DNA from 3 places in the Pseudomonas sp. AC252 genome. Region 3 is predicted to be linked to each of the others. Evidence: riboswitches for the same ligand, from Rfam matches in the RefSeq annotation. Region 3 holds a riboswitch; each other region holds the start of a gene.

Region 1 (7,990 bases), 1.7 Mb from region 3:
CGCGAGCACCCATGCGGTCACACCATGGCTGCGCCAGCCGCGACCGCCGGCGTTGAAGCGTTGCTCGATGCGCCCGGCCAAATTGCCGAACGCCACCAGCGGATGCCAGCGTTTCGGTTCACCGAGCAGCGCATCCAGCGCTACCGCAGCGACACTCAGCAACGCCACACTCATTGACTCACTCCCCAATAATTTTCGTACAGCAACTCGTTCAGCTGCCGCGCCTTGGCCCAGCCTTCGAGCACCAGCATCGGCGCCGGATAGAATTCCTTGACCGGGCCCAGACACAACACCGCCAGCGGCTTGGCACCGGTCGGCAACTTGAGCAAATCCGCCAAGGCTTGCGGCTCGAACAGCGAGACCCAGCCCATGCCCAGACCTTCAGCGCGGGAGGCCAGCCACAGATTCTGGATCGCGCAGGACAGCGAAGCCATGTCCATTTCCGGCAACGTGCGCCGACCGAAAATGTGTTTTTCGCGATCGTCCATCAGCGCCGCGACCAGCACCTCAGCGCAGTCGTTGATGCCTTCGACCTTGAGCTGCATGAACTCATCGCTGCGCTCGCCAAGGGCTTCGGCGGTGCGGATGCGCTCTTCTTCCACCAGATCGCGGATCTGCCCGCGCAAGGCACGATCGCTGATGCGGATGAAGCGCCAGGGCTGCATCAGGCCGACGCTTGGGGCCTGGTGGGCGGCTTCCAATAAACGTCGCAGCAGCTGCGGCTCGACGCTGCCACCGGTGAAGTGGCGCATGTCGCGGCGTTCGGCGATGGCCTTGTAGACCGCTGCGCGTTCGGCTGCGGAGAATGTGTTGTCGGTCATGGGCCTTTCGCGAGCAGGCTCGCTCCCACAGGGTTCAGGTGATCCATTGTGGGAGCGAGCCTGCTCGCGAAGGCGGCCTCACGGTCTGGCGCAAACAATGCAGCAATCGCAGTCGGATTCGACGGAAAATAAAAGTGCACATAGGAAGCTGTCATCCGCCCCTCGCGATAAACCGCCTCAGCGCCGCGCCCGCCATTGGGGCTCAACCCCCGGGCAATCGGCGTCAGCTCGGTGGTGGTCAGCGAATGGTGATACGTGTGCCCTCGCAAAGAACCTTCCGGCAACTCAACCGCCTGCAACGCCAATGCCGCCAGACGCTTCTGCATCACCGCATCACCTTTCAACAAACCGACCAGCTCAGCACGGGTGCCTTCCACGTCGGTCAGCGAATCCAGCAGATAAAGCATGCCGCCACACTCGGCGAGCAACGGCTTGCCCGCTGCGTGATGCGCGCGGATGGCTGCAAGCATCGAGGTGTTCTGCGCCAGCGCGACGTGATGCAGCTCTGGATAGCCGCCCGGCAAATACAGGCTGTCCGCGTCGGGCAATTGCGTGTCGCGGATCGGCGAGAAAAAGTGCAGCTCGGCGCCCATCGCCCGCAGCAAATCGAGGCTGGCGCCATAGGTGAAGGCAAACGCTTCATCGCGGGCGACGGCGATGCGCACACCTTTTAATAGAGGCTCGGCTTCGATGACATCAGGCGCGGCGAATTCGACCGCCGGTGGCAGCGCGACTTGGCAACTGCTGGCCAGCGCATCGGCGGCCGCGTCGAGACGCAGATCCAGATCATTCAATTCGCTGGCCTGGACCAGGCCGAGGTGGCGGCTCGGCAATTCGATGCCGGTCTCGCGGGACAGTGCGCCGTACCAGCGCAGACCTTCGGTGAGGCTGCCTTCGAGCAATTGCGCATGGCGCAAGGTGCCGACGCGGTTGGCCAACACGCCAGCGAACGGCAAGTCCGGCTGATACTTCGCCAGGCCCAGCGCCAAGGCACCAAAGGTCTGCGCCATGGCGGTGCCGTCGATCACACCGAGCACCGGCACACCGAAGTGGCGCGCCAGATCAGCGCTGGATGGCGTGCCGTCGAACAGGCCCATCACGCCCTCGATCAGAATCAGCTCGGCCTCGGCGGCAGCTTCCCACAACAAACGGCGACTTTCCTGCTCGCCGACCATCCACATGTCCAGTTGATACACCGGCGCACCGCTGGCGCGCTCGAGGATCATCGGGTCGAGAAAGTCCGGCCCGCACTTGAACACGCGCACCTTGCGACCCTGGTTGCGATGCAAACGGGCGAGCGCTGCGGTGACGGTGGTCTTGCCCTGACCGGAGGCCGGCGCGGCAATCAACACCGCCGGACAGTGACGTGGTTGCTTCAAAGTTCGACGCCTTTCTGCGCTTTGATCCCGGCCTGGAAGGCGTGCTTGAGCATGCCCATCTCGGTGACCGTGTCGCCCATCTCGATCATTTCCGGCTTGGCGCCGCGACCGGTGACCACCACGTGCTGCATCGGCGGACGCGCCTGCAAATCGCTGAGCACCTGATCGAGATCGAGGTAGCCGTGCTTGAGGGCGATGTTCAATTCGTCGAGCACCACCAGACCGATCGAAGGGTCGCGCAACAATTCGCGCGAGACTTCCCAAGCGGCGGTCGCCGCGGCGATGTCACGTTGGCGATCCTGGATTTCCCAGGTGAAGCCTTCGCCCATGACGTGGAAACGCACCTGCTCGGGAAAACGGCGGAAAAACAATTCTTCGCCGGTGCTGTTGCGGCCCTTGATGAACTGCACCACGCCGCACTGCATGCCGTGGCCCATGGCACGGGCGAGCATGCCGAACGCCGAGCTGCTCTTGCCTTTGCCATTGCCGGTCAGCACCAGCACCAGGCCGCACTCGTCGGGCGAGTTGGCGATGCGTTCGTCGATCACGGCTTTCTTGCGCTGCATACGCGCCAGATGGCGTTCGTCACGCTCGGGGGAATCAGTCATGGGGAGCTCTCCGTTGAGGCTGGATAACGGCGGGCAGGCACAAGAATAGACGGCAAAAAGCCTGGCATCGCCCACCGTGATGCCGCTGAGATGGATCAGGCCGGTCTCCGGGCTCATGAGCGGCATCGGCCGGACTGCGCGCCTTCCCGCTTCTTTCGAGGCAGTGGCTCAAGGCGCAGTTTTCACTCATTTACCGTTGCGGGGGCAGCGCCGGGATCGTCGTGGCTTCGCTTGAAGACCACCCTCACCGGCTTCCCTGTTTCACTCTGTCGACGCGGGGCCACAGAGCACCTGAAACAAGCGGCGAAGGTTAGAGGGTTGGGGGTGGAGCGTCAATTGAAGAGGCGCTTCGGGCACGAATAACTGCCGCTGATCAATTGTGCAGCGGCAATCTTGTGCCAGACTGTGACAAGTGATATCAAAGAGCCATGCTTTTTTCCAAAAAGCCCACTACAACAATAAGGATGACGACGATGCAAGGCATGATCATCAGCAACCCGCGCCTGGAATTCCTGCGCCCGGTGCTGGAACGCTGGTTTGACTGTATCGATCGCTACAACACCGTTCGCGGCGACAACGACACGCCGTACTGGCACGACGAAAAAGCCAATCTCGGCCTGCTCGCGGCAGCGGCGTGGATGGCGGAAATGGTCACGCTGAACGACACCGCCACGCGCAAACAGAACGAAGAAGGCGAACGCAATGCCCGCGCCGACCTGCTGATTGCCGGCGCCGAAGACCGCGCGTTCATTCAAGCCACGCAACGCTGGCCACGGGTCAACAACCTCAACCTGACCCAGGCGCTGCTCGACATCACCGTTGATGCCAAACGCATCAGCTACGCCAGCGATCTCAAGCTCGGCTGCCTTTTCGTCGCTCCGCAAAAAGCCCAGCACAGCGCCAGCCCCGAAGAACTGCAGGACATGGTCGACGACCTGCAAAAGGAGCACACCTGCGCGGTAGCCTGGTATTTCCCCTACGCCTACCGCAAATTGCACAGCGACACGGGCAATTATCATCCGGGCATCGCCATGCTGTTCAAGGAAGCCCGCGGCTGAGCAGTTGAACCATCGGGCCTGCGCCCTCCTCTATGTTTAGGAATGCATTCATAGGGAAGATCAGCAATGCGCAAGGCCCAACTCGCTCTTATCATCGCCGTCGCTGGCGGGCTCGCCGCCTGCGGTGAAACCTCCAGCCTGCAAGTCTCCGACGGCACCGGCCCGTCGCCGAAACTGCCCGAACCGAACAAGACGCTGATCCCGACAGTCAACATCGCCCCGGCGGTGGGCTGGCCGGAGGGTGCGAAACCGACGGCAGTCGCCGGTACTCAAGTCGCGGCGTTTGCCGAAGGCCTCGATCACCCGCGCTGGCTCTATGTGCTGCCCAACGGCGATGTGCTGGTGGCGGAAACCAACGCGCCGCCCAAGCCTGACGACAGCAAAGGCATTCGCGGCTGGGTAATGAAGAAAGTCATGGGCAAGGCCGGCGCTGGGGTGCCGAGCCCGAACCGCATCACCCTGCTGCGTGACGCCGACCACGATGGCGTCGCCGAAACCCGCACGGTGTTTCTGCAGAACCTCAATTCGCCATTCGGCATGACGCTGGTCGGCAACGATCTGTACGTAGCCGACACCGATCGCCTGCTGCGCTTCAACTACGAGCCGGGTGCCACCGAGATCAAGACCCAACCGATCAAAGTCGTCGACTTGCCCGGCGGCACGTTGAATCACCACTGGACCAAGAACGTCATCGCCAGCAAGGACGGCAGCAAGTTGTACGTCACCGTCGGCTCGAACAGTAACGTCGGCGAAAACGGTCTGGATCAGGAAGAAGGCCGTGCGGCGATTTGGGAAGTGGATCGTGCGACCGGCAATCACCGCATCTTCGCCTCGGGCATCCGCAATCCCAACGGCCTCGCCTGGGAACCCACCAGCGGCGCGCTGTGGACAGCGGTCAACGAGCGTGACGAAATCGGTAGCGACCTGGTGCCGGACTACATCACCTCGGTCAAGGACGGCGGCTTCTATGGCTGGCCCTTCAGCTACTACGGACAACATGTCGATGAGCGGGTCAAACCGCAGAACCTCGATCTGGTGGCCAAGGCCATCGCTCCGGATTACGCCGTCGGCCCGCACACGGCTTCGCTGGGCCTGACCTTCGCCGAGGGCAACAGCCTGCCGGCGCAATTCAAGGAAGGCGCATTCATCGGCCAGCACGGCTCGTGGAACCGCAAACCGCACAGTGGCTACAAAGTGATTTTCGTGCCGTTCACTGGCGGCAAACCGACCGGGCAGCCGGTGGATGTGCTGACCGGTTTCCTCGACAAGGACGAGAACGCGCTGGGCCGCCCGGTGGGCGTGGTGATCGATCAGCAAGGTGGCTTGCTGGTGGCGGATGATGTCGGGAACAAAGTGTGGCGCGTTTCGGCCAGCAAATAAGCTAAGCGCGACGCAAAAAATGTGGGAGCGAGCCTGCTCGCGAAAGCGGTTTATCAGTCAAATCATGGTCGACTGACACTCCGCCTTCGCGAGCAGGCTCGCTCCCACATTTCGTTATGCATTCGAACTATGGGTTATGCGCCAACTGTCCCGGCTGCAACACCCGCTTGGCGCTCAGATACGCCTTCTGCCAATAAGCCTTCGACAGGCTGTCGAGTTTGACCGTGCCGCCCGTGGCAGGCGCATGCACGAAGCGCCCCTCACCCACGTAAATCCCCGCATGGCTGACCTGCGAGCCGCCATTGGTGGCGAAGAAGATCAGGTCGCCGGTCTGCAAGCCTTCCTTGCCCACATTCGGCGCCTGCATGACGATCATTTCGCGGGTCGAGCGCGGCAGCGAGATGCCCGCCGCGTCGCGGTAGACGAAACCGATCAGGCCACTGCAATCAAAACCGGAATCCGGCGTGTTGCCGCCCCAGCGATAAGGCGTACCGACCAGGCCCAAGGCACGGAACAGCACGTCTTCAGCAACAGGGGAAAAAGTCTGCGTAGGTGCGAACACGATTGGCGCGCGAACCACTGGGGCTGGCGGTGGTGTACGACTGGCGCAGGCGCTGAGCAGCGCGGCGCAAAGAATCAAGGTGAGGCGGGCCGACATCGTCATAAGCAGAACATCCTGATCTGGCTGCGGCTTCTCTGCCGAATGGACAGAAACAAAACCGCCTGCGTCATCACGCAGGCGGTTTGCCATCAATATAGATTCAGGATTCTAGCGGCTACGGGGCAAACTTCAAGTAAGACTTTAACTTCACCTTGTAAAGTTTACGTCTACTCCGTTGCCGGGCCGTTTTGTCGCCGCGAACGCAGCGACATCGGGGTTACTTGCGAGCGGTGACCACGGTCGGCGCCATGGCGAGTGCACGCTTGGCTTCGATGAAAGTCTTGCTCCAGTAGCTGTCACCCAGGCTGTCGATGCGAACACCGCCACTGCGACGACTGCTGGAGTGAATGAACTGATTGTCACCCAGGTAGATCCCGGCGTGACTGACACGACCGCGACGACCATTGGTGGCGAAGAACAGCAGATCACCCGGCTCAAGGTTGCTGCGCGAAACCAGCGGCGCATCGACGTTGATCATTTCACGAGTGGAGCGCGGCAGGTTCATGCCCGCCTCTTCGCGGAACAGGTAACCGATGAAACCGCTGCAATCGAAGCCGGCTTCAGAAGTACCGCCGAAACGGTAACGAGTACCGATCAGGGACATGCCGCGTTCGAGGATGCTGTCAGCCAGTACAGGAAGCTGATAAGGCTTGCTGCCGTTGAACTGGTTGAGTTCTTTTTCGGTATCCAGCTCTTCCTGGTAATTAACGGAAGACTGGGCGGTAGCAGAATTCTTGACCTGTTGCGGCGGCTCTTGAACCGGAGAATGAGCAGCACAACCGAATAACAGGGTAACGAGTGCGAGAGGCACGAGGGGTGCGAAGCGCTTTAGCATGGGCACGACCGTGGCTGATAGTTGTAAAGAAGCCGAGACTATGCCCGCTATCGTCCTCATTTGCAAATTCAATCGAACTTTATGTGACTTCCCGGTTTCGCGTTTACATCTAAGCGCTTAACTCGTTTGGCCGGTGAAACGCCGCAGGTACGCGGGTTTTCTGGCGCCTGAAAGCTGGCAAAAGCCCACTACTACCAGCCCAGAGTTTCCTTGAGGAAGGGAATGGTCAGCTTGCGTTGCGCTTGCAGGGACGCCTGATCAAGCTGCTCAAGCAGATCGAACAGCGCGCTCATGCTGCGCGTGCCGCGAGTGAGAATGAAGTGCCCGACTTCATCGGTCAGGTGCAGACCACGACGCGAGGCGCGCAATTGCAGCGCACGCAATTTGTCTTCATCGGAGAGTGGGCGCATCTGGAAGATCAGCGCCAAGGTCAGGCGCGATTTCAGGTCAGCCAGCTTCACTGGCAATTCGCGAGGCGAAGTGGACGCAGCGATGAGCAAGCGCCGACCGCTGTCACGCAGTCGGTTGAACAGATGGAACATCGCCTCTTCCCAGTCAGCCTTGCCGGCAATCACCTGCAAGTCATCCAGGCAAACCAGTTCGTACTGTTCAAGGTTGTCGAGGATTTCCACGCCGCGGTCCATCAACTCGGCCAGCGGCAGATACACCGCCGGTTCACCCATCTGCTCGAAGCGCAGGCACGCCGCCTGCAACAGATGCGTGCGCCCGACGCCGTGCTTGCCCCACAGATAGATCAGGCTCTCCGTCCACCCGGCGTCGGCTTCGCACAGACGCTCGACATAGCCGAGTGCAGCGGCATTGGCGCCTGGGTAGTAGTTGATGAAGGTGGCGTCGTCACGCAGACGCACACCTAGGGGCAGCTGAATCGGTTTCATGCTGACTGAACAGTTCAAAGGAACCGTTAGTGGCCTCTGTGTAAAGTTTGCGAAGTTTATACCCGTGAGGCTGAGCGCACAATGCGACAGACTCCAAGCAAAATCAAAGGTTTGCGTTACCGCAACGGTTTTGTGACAGATTCTCTGGCGCCCTTGCCCGCACGACACGGGCCAGCCCGGCCAAGCGCCGGGCCGCCCGCGCCATTACAGCTCGGGTTCGTCGACGCCGCTGTAGATCTCGGAATCCTTGTACAAGTCGTGGACATGCCGCACCAGCACCATGATCACCGCCGCCACCGGCAGCGCCAGCAGCACGCCGGTGAAACCGAACAATTCGCCGCCCGCCAGAATC
Region 2 (7,990 bases), 740 kb from region 3:
GATGATCACCGCTTGGGTACGCCGCTTCGCCTGAGCGCCCTCGCCCGGGTCGTTGACAATGAACGGATAGATATTCGGCAGCGGCCCGAGCAACGCATCCGGCCAGCAGTTTTCCGATAGCCCAACGCCCTTGCCCGGCAGCCATTCGAGATTGCCGTGCTTGCCGACGTGGATCACGCCGTGAGCGCCGTAGGTGTTGCGCAACCAGAAATAGAACGCCAGATAACCGTGCGGCGGCACCAGATCCGGGTCGTGATACACCGCGCTCGGATCGACCTGATAACCGCGCGCCGGCTGAATGCCGACAAAGGTCAGACCGAAACGCAGACCGGCGATCATCAGGCGGCCGTCGCGGCACATCGGATCGTTGTGTGGTGATCCCCAACGTTCGACCACCGCCGCGCGATTTGCCTCCGGCAGCGCGTTGAACATTGCCAGGTAATCGTCCATCGCCAGGCTCTGCTGACAGGGACGCAGATCGAGGCTGTCGAGGTCATTGCTGACACCGCCGAGCAGTTGCTGGATCAGCTCGGTGCCGCTGTCGGGCAACTCAGCTGTGATGGGATAACCTTCGGCACGCAATGCCCGCAGGATGTTCAGCGCCGCCGCCGGCGTATCGAGGCCGACCCCATTGCCGATGCGGCCGTCCCGGGTCGGGTAGTTGGCAAGGATCAGCGCGATGCGTTTTTCGCCGTTCGGCACGCGTGCCAAAGCAACCCAACGCCGCGCCAGTTCGGCGACGAAATCCATGCGTTCGGGCTGAGCGCGGTAGCAGACCACATCGGACTGACTGCGCTCGCTGCGCCAGGCCAGATCCTTGAAGCTGATCGGTCGGCTGATGATGCGCCCGTCGAGTTCCGGCAAGGCAATGTGCATCGCCAGATCGCGCGGCCCAAGGCCTTGCTCGCTGTCGCGCCAGCCGGGTTCGTTGTCCTGAGCGCAGATCGCTTGAATCACCGGGATGTTGCGGCGGAACGGGCGCAGATGCGGCGCCTCGGGACTGGACTGAGCGAAACCGGTGGTGTTGAGGATGACCCCGGCCTCGACTTCATCCAGCCAATCCTCGACCACCGACAGGCAGCCGGGTTCTTTCAGACTGGCCACCGCGATCGGCAGCGGATTGAGCCCGGCTGCCTGCAAACGCTGACAGAACACATCGATGAAAGCCGTGTTCGCCGCCTGCAAATGCGAGCGATAAAACAACAGCGCCGCCACGGTTTGATCGGGTCGCCATTCGGCTTGCCAGTCACTCAGGACAGCGCTGGTTTTCTGTGGGTGATAAATCGCCGTGCGCGGCAGGGTGTGCGGCTCGCTCCACGGGTAATCGCGGGCGAACCATTGGTTGCCCAGGCAATGGAAGAAATCCAGCGCATTGCCCATGCCGCCTTGACGCAGAAATTGCCAGAGTCGATCGCGGACTTCGGCGCTGACCGTGCTCAAGTCGCTGAGCTCGGGGTCCGGGCGGTCATCGCCAGGCACCAGAATCAGTTGCACGCCGCGTTCGGACAACTCGACCAGCCGCTCGACGCCGTAGCGCCAATAGGCAATGCCGCCGTGCAGTGAGATCAGAATGACCTTGGCGTGGCGCAGCACTTCGTCCACGTACAGATCGACCGAGGCATGATTCTGCACCTGCATCGGGTTGGCCAGACGCAGGCTCGGGTAGTCATCGGGCAATTGCTGCGCAGCCTCGGCGAGCAGCGCCAGGCTGGAATCGCCGCTGCACAGGATCACCAGCTCGGCGGGGGTTTGTCCGAGATCGGCAATGTTGTCGTCCGAGACGAATCCGCCGGGCTGGGTCCTGAGCAGGTGCATGGCTTAAACGCTGAGCGCGGCGCGCAGTTGCGCTTCGAGTTGCACGGCATCGAGTTCCTGACCGATCAGCACCAGGCGCGTGACGCGCGCTTCCTCGGCACCCCACTGGCGGTCGAAATGCTTGTCGAAACGCGTGCCCACACCCTGGATCAACAGGCGCATCGGCTTGTTCGGAATCGCCGCGAAGCCTTTGACCCGCAGGATGCCGTTCTGCACCACCAATTGCGTCAGCGCGTCGAGCAGCAGGCTTTCGTCAGCTTGCGGCAGTTCGATGGAGATCGAATCGAAGGCGTCGTGATCGTGGTCATCGTCATCACCGTCGTGGTGGTGATCATGATGACTGTGGCGGCTGTCGATGTGTTCCTCGGAGCCAGCGCCGAGGCCAATCAGCACGTCAAGCGGCAGACGGCCGTTGCTGGCTTCGATGATTTTTACCGCTGGCGGCAGCTCTTCGGCAACTTCAGCGCGCACCCGTGCGAGATCTTCCGCGCTGGTCTGGTCGGCTTTGTTGAGGATGACCAGGTCAGCACTGGCCAGTTGATCGGCGAACAATTCGTGCAGCGGCGACTCGTGATCAAGGTTCGGATCGAGTTTGCGCTGGGCATCGACCTGATCCGGGAACGCGGCGAAGGTGCCAGCGGCGACGGCCGGGCTGTCGACTACGGTGATGACTGCGTCGACGGTGCAGGCGCTGCGGATTTCCGGCCACTGGAAGGCTTGCACCAACGGCTTGGGCAGGGCCAGGCCGGAGGTTTCGATAAGGATGTGATCAAGGTCACCGCGACGGGCGACCAGTTCGCGCATTACCGGAAAGAACTCTTCCTGCACCGTGCAGCACAGGCAGCCGTTGGCCAGCTCATAAACACGGCCACTGGCCTCTTCTTCGGTGCAGCCGATGGTGCATTGCTTGAGGATTTCACCGTCGATGCCGAGCTCGCCAAACTCGTTGACGATGACCGCGATGCGCCGGCCCTGAGCGTTGTCGAGCATGTGCCGTAGCAACGTGGTTTTGCCCGAGCCGAGGAAACCGGTGACGATGGTGACGGGAAGTTTGGCCAGTGTTTTCATCGGTATGCCCTTTGGCAAGCGGCGGGCATACAGGACGAGAACCGGCAGCGCGCGTGCACGCCGGAAGCATTCGCCACCGGATCACCCCGCCCGGTTGTAGTGAGAATCTGTGACGAGGCAGGTCTCCTGGCTGACGGCGTTCAGGCGCGGGGCCTGGCATTCGCTGCGCCTTCCCGCTGGCTCATCGGTTGAGCTGGCAGTGGCGTGGCAACGAACATCACCGTTCACAGTTGCGGGGGCAGCCGCGGCTTCGACCGCGTTCCCTTCTTAGCTTCGGCAAGTGCCGAAGAACCTCGAAAGCGCAAGGCTACGCATGGGTCCGTCGTGGGTCAATGGTCGGTGAGTCTGAGTTCGGGGCATATCCGTTGCTTCGGAGGCTGCCGCTGGCGGTTTCGCTCTTGCAGCGACTCACTTTTTCAAACAGCGGAATGCCGGCCCAGCAAAAAGTCAGCAAAGGCTTTGCCCCCGGAAATTGACTAAAAACCCAAACCCATGTTCTCCTGCCCACCTTGTTACGGGTGCCCTTCACAGGGTGAAACGGGAAACCGGTGAATCATGTGCTTTACTCAAAGCCATGTCAGTCCGGTGCTGCCCCCGCAACGGTAAGCGAGCGAAGCGTCAGATCCACTGTGCCCCGGCATGGGAAGGTGACGCTTGCAGGTCGGCCTCGTGCCAACCCCTCGTGAGCCCGGAGACCGGCCCGCAACACCCAGCGCGCGCAAGCGCCGCTGACCACAAACAAACCCGCGGTGGGCGGGCGCTGTTCGAAATCCCTGCGTGCCCGGCTCGCAGGGATTTTCATGCGCTCTGTTTACCCGCTGACATTTCAGAGGGAAGCGCTATGTCGATCATCAGCAATACCGTCAGCCACACTGACCACATCTCCAGCAGCACCACTTTGGGCCAGCGCGTAGCCGCCGCCCTCTTCGCCTCGATCCTCGGTGCCAGCCTGGTCTGGTTCGCCGGCTTCTCGCACATCGAAGCGGTGCACAACGCCGCCCACGATACCCGCCACAGCGCCGCGTTCCCGTGCCACTGAGGCTTGCCGAGATGATCAAGCGTATCGCGCAAACCGCAGGCTTCACCGGCTTGCTGGCCGCCCTGCTCCTGACCTTGCTGCAGAGTTTCTGGGTCTCGCCACTGATTCTGCAGGCTGAAACGTTCGAGAAATCCGAACCGGTCGCCGAAGTTCACCAACACGCCGCTGGCACCGCTGTCCACAGCCATGATGCCGAAGCGTGGGAGCCAGAAAATGGCTGGCAACGCGTGGCCTCGACCACTGGCGGCAACCTGGTGGTGGCGGTGGGTTTCGCCTTGATGCTTGCCGGTCTGTACACCCTGCGTGCCCCGACGAAAACCTCGCAAGGCTTGCTATGGGGCCTGGCCGGTTACGCCACGTTCGTTCTCGCGCCCACGCTGGGGCTGCCACCTGAATTGCCGGGCACTGCGGCGGCTGATCTGGCTTCGCGGCAGATCTGGTGGATCGGCACTGCCGCCTCGACCGCTGTCGGTCTGGCGCTGATCGCCTTCAGCCGCCACTGGCTGATGAAGCTGCTTGGCGTGGCGATTCTTGCCGTGCCGCATGTGATCGGCGCACCGCAACCGCAGGTGCATTCCATGCTCGCGCCAGAGGCACTGGAAGCCCAGTTCAAAATCGCTTCGCAGCTGACTAACGTCGCGTTCTGGCTGGCCTTGGGCCTGATCAGTGCGTGGTTATTCCGCCGCAAAAGCGCAAGCCAATATCAGGCATGACCGATGACCGCGCAGCGCCGACCTTCGTGGTCGGCATCGGCTGCCAGCGCGGCTGCCCGGCCAGTACGTTGCGCGCGTTACTCGATCAGGCGTTGCAGGCGCATCGCATTGAACTGCGAGCAGTCAGGGCTTTGGCCAGTATCGATCTCAAACGCGACGAACCGGGTCTGCTGGAACTGGCCACACAACTGAACCTGCCGCTGCAGTATTTCAACAGTGCCGAGCTGGCGCCCTATCAACAGCGTCTCAGCCATCAATCGCAAATCGCCTTTGAGCGCACCGGCTGCTACGGCGTGGCAGAAAGCGCCGCGCTGGCGCTGGCCGAGCAACTGATCCAGGCGCCGGCGAAACTGCTGATTCCCCGGCAGAAATATGCGCAGGCGACGCTGGCGTTGGCCGGCGCTGCATAAAATCCCGATAATCCACGCCATCGATCATGAGCACACTTCATCTGAGGTGCGGCTGCGCTTCTTACCAAGGATTCAACGATGACCGTCTACTTCATCGGCGCCGGCCCCGGCGACCCGGAACTCATCACCGTCAAAGGCCAACGGCTGATTCGCAGCTGCCCGGTGATCATTTATGCCGGCTCGCTGGTACCCGCAGCGGTGCTGGAAGGTCATCAGGCCGAAATCGTGGCCAATAGCGCTGAACTGCATCTGGAACAGATCATCGATCTGATCAGGACGGCCCATGCCCAAGGCCAGGATGTGGCCCGTGTGCATTCCGGAGACCCAAGTCTGTACGGCGCGATCGGTGAGCAGATTCGCTACTTGCGTGAGCTGGGCATTCCTTTCGAGATCATTCCCGGCGTGACGGCCACCGCGGCATGCGCAGCGCTGCTCGGCGCCGAGTTGACTCTGCCGGACATCTCGCAAAGCGTGATTTTGACCCGTTACGCCGACAAGACCGCGATGCCGGCGGGGGAAGAACTGGCCAGCCTGGCGCAGCACGGCGCGACCATGGCGATCCACTTGGGGGTCAATCATCTGGAGAAGATCCTGGTTGAACTGCTGCCGCATTACGGCGCAGATTGCCCGATTGCCGTTATTCATCGCGCGACATGGCCGGATCAGGATTGGGTGATAGGTACGTTGGCGGACATTGCCGACAAGGTCGAGGCCAAAGGCTTTCGACGTACGGCGCTGATTCTGGTCGGGCGGGTGCTGGGCAGTGAGGTGTTCAGCGAGTCTTCGCTGTACCGCGCCGGGCATGCACATCTTTATCGCCCTTAAAGGCGCTTTCGCTAGCAGGCTCACTCCCACAGGGGAATGCATTTCAATCTGGGAGCGAGCCTGCTAGCGAATAGGGCACAGCAAATGTTGCCCATAAAAAAATGGCGCTCACGGGGCGCCGTTTTTTTAGTTCGCAGCGAACGCCTTAGTAGTAGGCGTTTTCTTTCTGCGTGTGGTCGGTCACGTCGCGAACGCCCTTGAGCTCAGGAATGCGCTCGAGCAAAGTGCGCTCGATGCCTTCCTTCAAGGTCACGTCGGCCTGGCCGCAGCCTTGGCAACCGCCACCGAACTGCAACACGGCAATGCCGTCCTCGACCACATCGATCAGGCTGACCTGACCGCCGTGGCTGGCCAGCCCCGGGTTGATCTCGGTTTGCAGGTAGTAGTTGATGCGCTCGTTGACCGGGCTGTCGGCATTGACCATCGGCACTTTGGCGTTCGGCGCCTTGATGGTCAGCTGGCCGCCCATGCGGTCGGTGGCATAGTCGACAACGGCGTCGTCAAGAAACGCTTCGCTGAACGAGTCGATGTAGGCGGTGAAGCTTTTCAGCCCCAGCGCAGTATCTTCAGGCTTCTCTTCGCCCGGTTTGCAGTAGGCAATGCAGGTTTCGGCGTACTGGGTGCCAGGCTGGGTGATGAAAACGCGGATGCCGATGCCCGGGGTGTTCTGCTTGGAGAGCAGATCGGCCAGGTAATCATGGGCGGCGTCGGTAATGGTAATAGCGGTCATAAAAACTCCTCGCAGGCTTGGGCGCAGTTTACGCCAATCGGCGCGGCTGACAAAGTCCTAGTATTTTTGTCGGGAAAGAATCTCGGCACACGCCTGCGAATGCTCAAAGGTTCTCGTACCGGTTCATATCCAGCACACCCTCTTCCACCGGATCGGTTTCGTGGATGTACTGGCTCAGATCGTGGAAATACAGCCAGAACTGCGGATGACTGCGGCGAATGCCCCAGCGCTCGACAATCTTTTCGAACCGGTTGGCATCCCGGGCATTCTCCATCGCATCCACAAACGCTGGCACCTGCTCGGCCGGTACGTTGAACATGAAGTTCGGGTAACTGGTGAGTACGCCCGGATAGATCGTCAAGGTGTCGAGACCCGGTTGATAGCGCCGCGACTCACCGAGCAAAAACGCCACGTTGCTGTGGGCACGGTTGCGCAGCACGCTGTAGACCTCGCGCTTGCCACTGGCGGTTTCAACGCGCAGCAAGGTCGCTTCGGGCAACTGGTCGATGACTTTCAACCCTGCGGCCGGTCGCGAGGCCAGGCGGCTCAAGGCCTGCTCTGCGTTCTGCAATGCCGGATCGATATTCGGCCGTGAGCAATAAGCGCCGTCACAGCGATTGATCGGGTCTGGCCGCGCGTTCAGATCGCCATAGCGCGCCAGCAACTGCAGGGCGAAGTCGCGTTTCGGGTCTTTTTCGTCGAGTTTCAGCGCGGTCGGTTTATCGTCATCGATGGCCTCGTAATCGAGCCACATCTTGAACTGGCCGCCGTCCTGATACCAATCGTTGAGGTAGTCCTCGCGCGAGTCGGCGGGCATCAGGCGCAGGAAGTTCTGCTCGGCGCCGTTGCGGATCAGGTCGAAATACAGGCGCGTCTGCGCCTGATGGGAGACGTTGCCGAAGACATCGAAGTTGACCGCAAGCTGGTAATAGGTGCGCTCCAGCAGCGGATAGTCGAATAGCCACATCGTCTGCGGCACCTCACCGATCAAACCCTTGGTAACCGAGGCGCTGTCAAAGTGGCGGAAAATGCTCAGCAAGGCGTTGTTGTTGCCGGCCCACAGCGTCGACCAGCTCGGCGCCGGCAGTTCGGCATAGCTGTCACGGCGCAGGGCTTCGTACTCGTTGCGCTTGTCGCGATAGTTGCGCCACAGGCTCAGCACGCTGCCGACATCATCGTTCTGCCCCGGCATCGCCAGCAGCGGCGTGGCCTGGCCACGGTAGTTCGGGTCGGTGATGTAGAGATCATGTTCCGGCGCCTGGAACAGCGCCCAGAAGTTGTCGCGGATCACGTCGGTCGCGATCTGCCCACGGCACACCGGGCCGCGAATAAAGGTGCGGACGAAGTATTCAGCGTTATCGAGCATGAACTGATAGCGCGCCTGCGCCGG
Region 3 (7,990 bases):
CGACCAGGAAGAAGCCATGCGTCTGTCCCAGCGCATCGCAATTTTCAGCCACGGCAAGATTGTCGGTCTCGGCAGCGGTTACGACCTTTATCAGAACCCGCCGAATGCGTTTGTTGCGTCGTTTCTGGGTAACTCGAACTTCCTCAAACTCAAGGCGCAGAGCAATGCAGCGGCGAGTTTCGAGGGGCAGTCGTTGTCGATTCGGCTGACGGCGGGATTGCACACCGATCAGGATGTGCTGCTGATGGTGCGCCCGGAAAAAGCCTTGGCGCTGAGCACGCAGCAGGCGCTCGATGAGCCGTTGGCGGCGGGCTGGAATGAGGTGTCGGCGAATGTTGTGGAGGTGCTGTTTCTCGGTGAAAGCCAGACGTGCAGCGTGGTGACGGCGGGCGGGACGTCGATGACGGTGAAAGCGCTGTCGGCCGCCGGCATGCCACTCAAGGCTGGGGATCCGGTGCGGGTGCGCTGGGCGACGGCGGATGCGTGTGTTTATACCGAGTGGACGGAGAGCGACCTGAACAAAGCAGCGGGTGCTCACTAAAACCCAATCCAGTGAAATTCCCCGTGGGAGCGAGCTTGCTCGCGAAGAGGCCGTGTCAGTCACCATTAATGTTGAATGACGCACCGCATTCGCGAGCAAGCTCGCTCCCACAGGTTCGGTATTGTTCAATGAATCGGGGAATACCCTTCAACCTCATCCGGCCAAGCCGTCAGCACTTCAAACCCGCTCTCCGTCACCGCCACCATATGCTCCCACTGTGCCGACAACGAGCCATCCTTGGTCAGCACGGTCCAGCCATCCGGCATGTTCTTCACATGGCGCTTGCCGGCATTGAGCATCGGCTCCACGGTGAAAATCATCCCGGCCTTGAGCTTCAGCCCTTGATTGGGGAAGCCGTAATGCAGGATCTGCGGCTCATCGTGATAGACCTTGCCGATGCCGTGACCGCAGTACTCGCGCACTACACTGAAGCCCTCCGCCTCCGCCAGGCTCTGGATCGCATGACCGATATCCCCCAGCGTTGCGCCCGGTTTGACTGCGCGAATGCCCGCGCACATCGCATCGTAAGTGGTCTTGATCAAGTGCTGCGCCTCGGGGCTCGCCTCACCCACGACATACATGCGGCTGGTATCACCGAACCAGCCGTCCTTGATCACGGCGATGTCGAGGTTGACGATATCACCATCCTTCAATGGCGTACCCGATGGAATCCCGTGGCACACCACGTCATTGACCGATGCGCAGACGGTTTTCGGAAAACCGTGATACCCGACGTTCGCCGGCACGGCTTTCTGCACATTGACGATGTAGTCGTTGCACAGCCGATCCAGTTCATCGGTGGTCACGCCGGCCTTCACATGCGGCACCAGCATCGCCAGCACTTCGGCGGCGAGTTTGCCGGCGGCGCGGGATTTTTCGATGTCGGCCGGCGTGTTGATTTTGATCTGGTTTCTCATGCGCTGACGGCTTCCTGGGTCAGTTGTTGCAGATCCAGTCCGCCGTTCTGTTCGGCGCGGATCAGCAGGCGGCAAATGGCGCTGTGGTCGAGGTTGGGATGCAGCTCGGCGAGCATGCCGATGCGCATCCAGTGCTCGGCCTGCGCGTTGATCGAGCGGCTGAGGGCGTTGCTGGAGATACGCAGGTTCTCGTGCATGTCCTCTGAAATCTTTACGATGCCCATATATGAATCCGATACGATGTGTATATGGATCGTATATTAATCAGTGCATACGGGAGATTGCAATGCCGACGACAAAATCGACGCTGTGGCAGATTCGCCTCCCCCTCCACCGCGCAAATCGACTACCATGCCGCCGCCGGTTTCCACACGGAATTAATAGGGAATCCGAAATGCTTGCACAGCATCAATCGGAACTGCCCCCGCAACTGTAGGTGCCGAGCCTGCTCCTTGACTGCCACTGGGTGAAACCCGGGAAGGCCGGAGCATGGCGACGACGCACCAGTCAGGAGACCTGCCGGCACAATGACGACTAACCGGCGGGGTGTCCGGGAAGGACATCGTGCCGTGCGCGTTTTCCCCGTGCCGGCCTTGCGCAGTTTCCACGACCGCGCCCGAGGTGTGTTTCCAACCGTACCCGCCCTCCCCGTACGGTTCCCCTGGAGACTGCCCCATGCTGCTGCCCCGCGTTGCTACCCTGCTCACCGGTCTGAGCCTCTGTGCCTTGGCGCAAGCGGCGCCGACTGCGTATCCGCTGACCATCGAAAACTGCGGCAGCAGCCTGACCTTTCAGCACGCGCCCGCGCGTACGGTGACCATCGGCCAGGCCGGTACGGAAATGCTTTATGCCTTGGGCCTGGGCGACAAAGTCGTCGGCACCTCGTTGTGGTTCAACGACGTGCTGGGCACATACAACGCGCAGAACGACAGGGTCGAGCGCCTCGCCGACAACGAGCCGAGTTTCGAAGCGGTGATCGGCAAACGTCCGGAGCTGGTTGCGGTGGAGCTGGAATGGATGGTCGGCCCGCAAGGCGCGGTCGGCACCCGCGAGCAGTTTCATGAACTGAAGATTCCGACCTATCTGCTGCCCTCCGATTGCGAAGCCAAGGACAACCTCGTCGGCTCGGACGGCACGCGGCTGGCGCCGTTTCGCATCGACAGCATCTACAAAGGCGTGAGCCAACTGGCAGCGATTTTCGATGTGCAGGCGCGTGGCGAACAGCTCAATGAGCAGCTCAAAGCCAGCCTCGCACAGTCGATCGCCACGGCGAAAAAACAGCAACGCAAAGACGTCAGCGCCCTGGTCTGGTTCTCCAGCGCCGAGATGGACATCGAGCCGTTCGTGGCTGGGCACAAAGGCGTTCCCGACTTCATGCTCAGCACCCTCGGCGTGCGCAACGTCGTCGAGTCGGATGAAGAATGGCCAACCGTCGGCTGGGAAACCATCGCCAAGGCCAAGCCGACATTTCTGGTGATCGCGCGCATGGATCGTCGGCGTTTCCCGGCGGACGACTATCAGAAGAAACTCGCCTTCCTGCGCAGCGATCCGGTGACGCGCAACATGGACGCGGTGAAGCACAATCGCATCATCATCCTCGACGCCATGGCCATGCAGGCCAGCCTGCGTACCTTCAATGGCCTCGCACAACTGGCCAGCGCCATCAACGGCTACGACCTGTCGCAATGAGCAGACGCCTGATCCGTTTGCTGCTGGTGCTGTTGACGCTGTCGGTTGCGCTGACCGGCGGCGTGGCCATTGGTGAGACTTCGATCGAGCCGAGCGTGGTGTTGCAGGTGCTGGCCAACAAGCTGTGGGGCGCCGGCTATGTGCTCGACCCGATCGACGAAGGCATTGTCTGGAATTACCGCCTGACCCGCGCCCTGGTCGCTGCGGCGTGCGGTGCCGGGCTGGCGACCTGTGGCGTAATCCTGCAATCGCTGCTGCGCAATCCGTTGGCCGATCCGTATCTGCTGGGCATTTCTGCGGGGGCCTCGACCGGCGCGGTGATGGTCGCCCTGCTCGGCGTCGGTGCCGGGGCGATTTCATTGTCGGTCGGTGCCTTTGCCGGTGCGGTGACGGCGTTCGTGCTGGTGATCCTGTTGGCGCGGGTCAGCGGCTCGGCCAGCGGCACGGGGCAGATCATTCTGGCCGGGATTGCCGGTTCGCAATTGTTCAATGCCCTCACCGCGTTTCTGATCACCCGCTCGGCCAGTTCGGAACAGGCGCGCGGGATCATGTTCTGGCTGCTCGGCAATCTCGGCGGCGTGCGCTGGCCGTCGGTGTGGCTGGCGGTCCCAGTGGCCTTGCTCGGGCTGGTCGTTTGCCTGCGGCACCGGCGGGCGCTGGATGCGTTTACCTTTGGCGCGGACTCAGCAGCCTCGCTCGGCATTCCAGTGCGACGCGTGCAAATTCTGTTGATCGGCTGCGCCGCGCTGGTGACGGCGGTGATGGTGTCGATCGTCGGCTCGATCGGCTTTGTCGGCCTGGTGATTCCCCACGCAGCGCGGTTGTTGCTCGGCACGGGGCATGCGCGTCTGCTGCCCGCCAGTGCACTGGGCGGCGCGGTGTTTCTGATTGCCGCCGATGTGCTGTCGCGCACCCTGATCAAGGGGCAGGTGATTCCGGTCGGTGTGATCACCGCGCTGGTCGGCGCGCCGGTGTTCGCGCTGATTCTGGTAGGCCGGAGATCGGCGCGATGAACACCGTTCTGAGTTGTGCGGGTGTGGGCTTTAAGGTGCGCGGTGCCGAGTTGCTCAACGGTGTCAGCCTCGACGTTCAGCGCGGCGAGACCTTGGGCATTGTCGGGCCGAACGGTTCGGGGAAATCCACGTTGCTCAAATTGCTCGCCGGGCTGCGTGAACCGAGCGTGGGCCAAGTGCAACTCCACGGTCGGGTGCTGGGCAAGATGTCACGGCGCAGCATCGCGCAGACACTCGCGGTGGTTGAGCAACAGGCCGATACCGACGATGGCATTCGCGTGTTCGACGCGGTGGCGCTGGGGCGGACGCCGTGGTTGTCGGCACTACAACCGTGGTCCCCCGCCGATGATGCGATCGTCGAGCAAGCGCTGGTTGACGTCGACGCCGTGCACCTGCGCAACCGACTCTGGCGCAGCCTCTCCGGCGGCGAACGCCAACGCGTGCACATCGCCCGCGCTCTGGCACAACGCCCACAGATCCTGCTGCTCGACGAACCGGCCAACCACCTCGACATCCAGCATCAGTTGAGCATTCTGCAAGTAGTCCGCGCACTGCCGGTGACGACGTTGATCGCCTTGCACGATCTCAATCAGGCACTCAAGTGCGATCGCCTGGCGGTGCTGGAGCGCGGGCGTCTGGCGGCATTGGGCGAGCCGTTGCACGTGCTGACGCCGGAGCGGTTGCAGACGACTTTCGGAGTCAGGGCGCACTACCTGACGGACCCGTTCGATGGTGCGCCGATATTGCGTTTCCTTGCTTGATGCATGTGTAGCTGAGAGACCGCCTTCGCGAGCAAGCCCGCTCCCACATGAGATTTGTGGAGTTGCCGGGATTCTTTAGTACAACCGAAATCCTGTGGGAGTGAGCTTGCTCACGAAGGCGGCAGGTCGGGCGATTTATTTGTGGCTGACACACTGCTTTCGCGAGCAAGCTCGCTCCCACATTGGATTTGTGGGTTGTCGGGGATGGCGGGTGTAGCGCGAAATCCTGTGGGAGTGGGCTTGCTCACGAAGGCGGCAGGTCGGGCGATTTATTTGTGGCTGACATTCCGCTTTCGCGAGCAAGCTCGCTTTCCACAGTGGACTTGTGGGTTGCCGGGGATCGCGGGTGTAGCGCGAAATCCTGTGGGAGTGGGCTTGCTCACGAAGGTGGCAGGCCGGGCATTTTATCGGTGGCTGACACGCCGCCTTCGCGAGCAAGCTCGCTCCCACATTGGTTTTGTGGGTTGCCGGGGATCGCGGGTGTAGCGCGAAATTCTGTGGGAGTGGGCTTGCTCACGAAGGCGGCAGGTCGGGCGATTTATTTGTGGCTGACAGACCGCTTTCGCGAGCAAGCTCGCTCCCACAATGGATTTGTGGGTTGCCGGGGATCGCGGGTGTAGCGCGAAATCCTGTGGGAGTGAGCTTGCTCACGAAGGTGGCAGGTCAGGCAATTTATCTTTGGCTGACAGACCGCTTTCGCGAGCAGGCTCGCTCCCACAGTGGATTTGTGGGTTGGCGCGGATGGCAGGTGTAGCGCGAAATTCTGTGGGAGTGGGCTTGCTCACGAAGGCGGCAGGTCGGGCGATTTATTTGTGGCTGACAGACCGCTTTCGCGAGCAAGCTCGCTCCCACAATGGATTTGTGGGTTGCCGGGAATCGGGGTGTAGCGCGAAATCCTGTGGGAGTGGGCTTGCTCACGAAGGCGGCAGGTGAGGCAATTTATTTGTGGCTGACACACCGCTTTCGCGAGCAGGCTCGCTCCCACATTGGTTTTGTGGGTTGCCGGGGATCGCGGGTGTAGCGCGTAATCTGGTGGGAGTGAGCTTGCTCACGAAGGCGGCAGGTCAGGCAATTTATTTGTGGCTGACAGACTGCTTTCGCGAGCAGGCTCGCTCCCACATTGGATTTGTGGGTTGCCGGGGATCGCGGGTGTAGCGCGTGATCTGGTGGGAGTGGGCTTGCTCACGAAGGCGGCAGGTCGGGCGATTTATATGTGGCTGACAGACCGCTTTCGCGAGCAGGCTCGCTACCACATTGGATTTGTGGGTTGTCGGGGATGGCGGGTGTAGCGCGAAATCCTGTGGGAGTGAGCTTGCTCACGAAGGCGGCAGGTCGGGCGATTTATTTGTGGCTGACACACCGCTTTCGCGAGCAAGCTCGCTCCCACATTGGTTTTGTGGGTTGCCGGGGATCGCGGGTGTAGCGCGAAATCCTGTGGGAGTGGGCTTGCTCACGAAGGCGGCAGGTCGGGCGATTTATTTGTGGCTGACAGACCGCCTTCGCGAGCAGGCTCGCTCCCACAGTGGTTTTGTGGGTTGCCGGGGATGGCGGGTGTAGCGCGAAATCCTGTGGGAGTGAGCTTGCTCGCTCCCACAGGGATTATGTATTCCAGGGCGGTAATGGATCAGGCCCAGTCTTTGCGCAGTTGTCGTGCGGCGTTGACCATGTGCACCAACGCCGCTTCGGTCTCTGGCCAGCTTCGGGTTTTCAACCCGCAATCCGGATTGACCCACAGCCGCTCGACCGGAATACGCTGCGCCGCCTTGCGCAGCAAGCCAACCATTTCCGTCACATCGGGAATCCGTGGCGAGTGAATATCGTAGACGCCCGGGCCGATGTCGTTCGGGTAGGCGAACGCTTCGAAAGCCTCAAGCAGTTCCATGTCCGACCGTGAGGTTTCGATGGTGATGACATCGGCATCCATCGCCGCGATCGACTCGATCACATCGTTGAATTCGCTGTAGCACATGTGCGTATGGATTTGGGTTTCATCGCGCACGCCGGAGGCGCACAGGCGGAAAGCTTCGCTTGCCCATTCCAGATACGCCGGCCACTGCGCCCGGCGTAACGGCAAGCCTTCGCGGAACGCCGCTTCGTCGATCTGCACGATTTTGATTCCTGCCGCTTCCAGATCATTCACTTCGTCACGAATGGCCAGCGCCAGTTGTCGAGCCTGCACCTCGCGGCTGGCGTCTTCGCGGGCGAACGACCACATCAGCATGGTCACCGGGCCGGTCAGCATGCCTTTCATGACTTTGTTGGTCAGACCTTGGGCGTAGCGAATCCACTCGACCGTCATCGCTTGCGGGCGGCTGAGGTCGCCGAAGATTACCGCCGGTTTGACGCAACGAGAACCGTAGCTCTGCACCCAGCCAAAGCGGGTAAATGCGTAGCCGTCGAGTTGCTCGGCGAAGTATTCGACCATGTCGTTGCGCTCGGCTTCACCGTGCACCAGCACATCGAGGCCGAGGCGTTGTTGAATTTCTACAGCGTGGCGAATTTCCGTATGCATCGCATCGGTGTAATCGGCCGCGCTGAGCTTGCCTTGCTTGTGGGCCTGACGCGCCAGTCGGATCGCCGCCGTTTGCGGAAACGAACCAATAGTGGTGGTCGGAAACAGCGGTAAATCGAGTTTGCCGCGCTGTTTGGCGATGCGCTGGGCAAACGGCGATTGGCGTTGCGCATCCCTGGCAGTGATCGCCGCAACCCGCGCTTCCACCGCCGGCTTGTGAATACGCGGCGAGGCGGCGCGGCTGGTTTGTACCGAGCGGCTTTGCGCCAGGGCGCGCAACACCTGCGGCGCTTCCGGCTCGCTGACCGCTTGAGCGAGCACGGCGACCTCTTCGCACTTCTGCACGGCAAATGCCAGCCAACTTTTCAGTTCGGCATCGAGCTGGTCTTCTCGGCCCAGATCAACCGGGCTGTGCAGCAACGAGCAGGACGGCGCCACCCACAAACGGTCACCCAGACGCTCATGGGCATGGCGCAGCGTCACCAGCGCGTTTTGCAGATCGCAGCGCCAGACGTTGCGGCCGTTGACCACACCCAGCGACAGCACTTTATAGGCCG

The links. Region 3 has a riboswitch for cobalamin ahead of ACZZZ4_RS24400 (ABC transporter substrate-binding protein). Riboswitches for the same ligand answer to the same signal wherever they lie in the genome.
Region 1: another riboswitch for cobalamin. It lies ahead of cobO (cob(I)yrinic acid a,c-diamide adenosyltransferase); the one in region 3 lies ahead of ACZZZ4_RS24400 (ABC transporter substrate-binding protein).
Region 2: another riboswitch for cobalamin. It lies ahead of ACZZZ4_RS21330 (CbtB domain-containing protein); the one in region 3 lies ahead of ACZZZ4_RS24400 (ABC transporter substrate-binding protein).

Annotation. Positions count from the first base shown of each region.
Region 1 covers NZ_OZ409837.1:3,713,476-3,721,465, reverse strand. The annotation lists gene cbiB (adenosylcobinamide-phosphate synthase CbiB) at 1-174, opposite strand, end outside; gene bluB (5,6-dimethylbenzimidazole synthase) at 171-821, opposite strand; gene ACZZZ4_RS17005 (cobyrinate a,c-diamide synthase) at 818-2,200, opposite strand; gene cobO (cob(I)yrinic acid a,c-diamide adenosyltransferase) at 2,197-2,808, opposite strand; cobalamin riboswitch at 2,890-3,118, opposite strand; gene ACZZZ4_RS16995 (hypothetical protein) at 3,282-3,866, shown strand; gene ACZZZ4_RS16990 (PQQ-dependent sugar dehydrogenase) at 3,933-5,246, shown strand; gene ACZZZ4_RS16985 (C40 family peptidase) at 5,374-5,910, opposite strand; gene ACZZZ4_RS16980 (C40 family peptidase) at 6,125-6,742, opposite strand; gene hda (DnaA regulatory inactivator Hda) at 6,934-7,638, opposite strand; partial or broken gene ACZZZ4_RS16970 (AI-2E family transporter) at 7,843-7,990, opposite strand, start outside.
Region 2 covers NZ_OZ409837.1:4,641,522-4,649,511, reverse strand. The annotation lists gene cobN (cobaltochelatase subunit CobN) at 1-1,815, opposite strand, end outside; gene cobW (cobalamin biosynthesis protein CobW) at 1,819-2,883, opposite strand; cobalamin riboswitch at 2,983-3,194, opposite strand; cobalamin riboswitch at 3,383-3,601, shown strand; gene ACZZZ4_RS21330 (CbtB domain-containing protein) at 3,725-3,922, shown strand; gene ACZZZ4_RS21325 (CbtA family protein) at 3,934-4,635, shown strand; gene ACZZZ4_RS21320 (cobalamin biosynthesis protein) at 4,632-5,045, shown strand; gene cobM (precorrin-4 C(11)-methyltransferase) at 5,124-5,870, shown strand; gene nfuA (Fe-S biogenesis protein NfuA) at 6,016-6,600, opposite strand; gene ACZZZ4_RS21305 (fatty acid cis/trans isomerase) at 6,704-7,990, opposite strand, start outside.
Region 3 covers NZ_OZ409837.1:5,381,974-5,389,963, forward strand. The annotation lists gene ACZZZ4_RS24385 (ABC transporter ATP-binding protein) at 1-541, shown strand, start outside; gene map (type I methionyl aminopeptidase) at 667-1,458, opposite strand; gene ACZZZ4_RS24395 (ParD-like family protein) at 1,455-1,682, opposite strand; cobalamin riboswitch at 1,803-1,996, shown strand; gene ACZZZ4_RS24400 (ABC transporter substrate-binding protein) at 2,134-3,147, shown strand; gene ACZZZ4_RS24405 (FecCD family ABC transporter permease) at 3,144-4,160, shown strand; gene ACZZZ4_RS24410 (ABC transporter ATP-binding protein) at 4,157-4,921, shown strand; gene metE (5-methyltetrahydropteroyltriglutamate--homocysteine S-methyltransferase) at 6,546-7,990, opposite strand, start outside.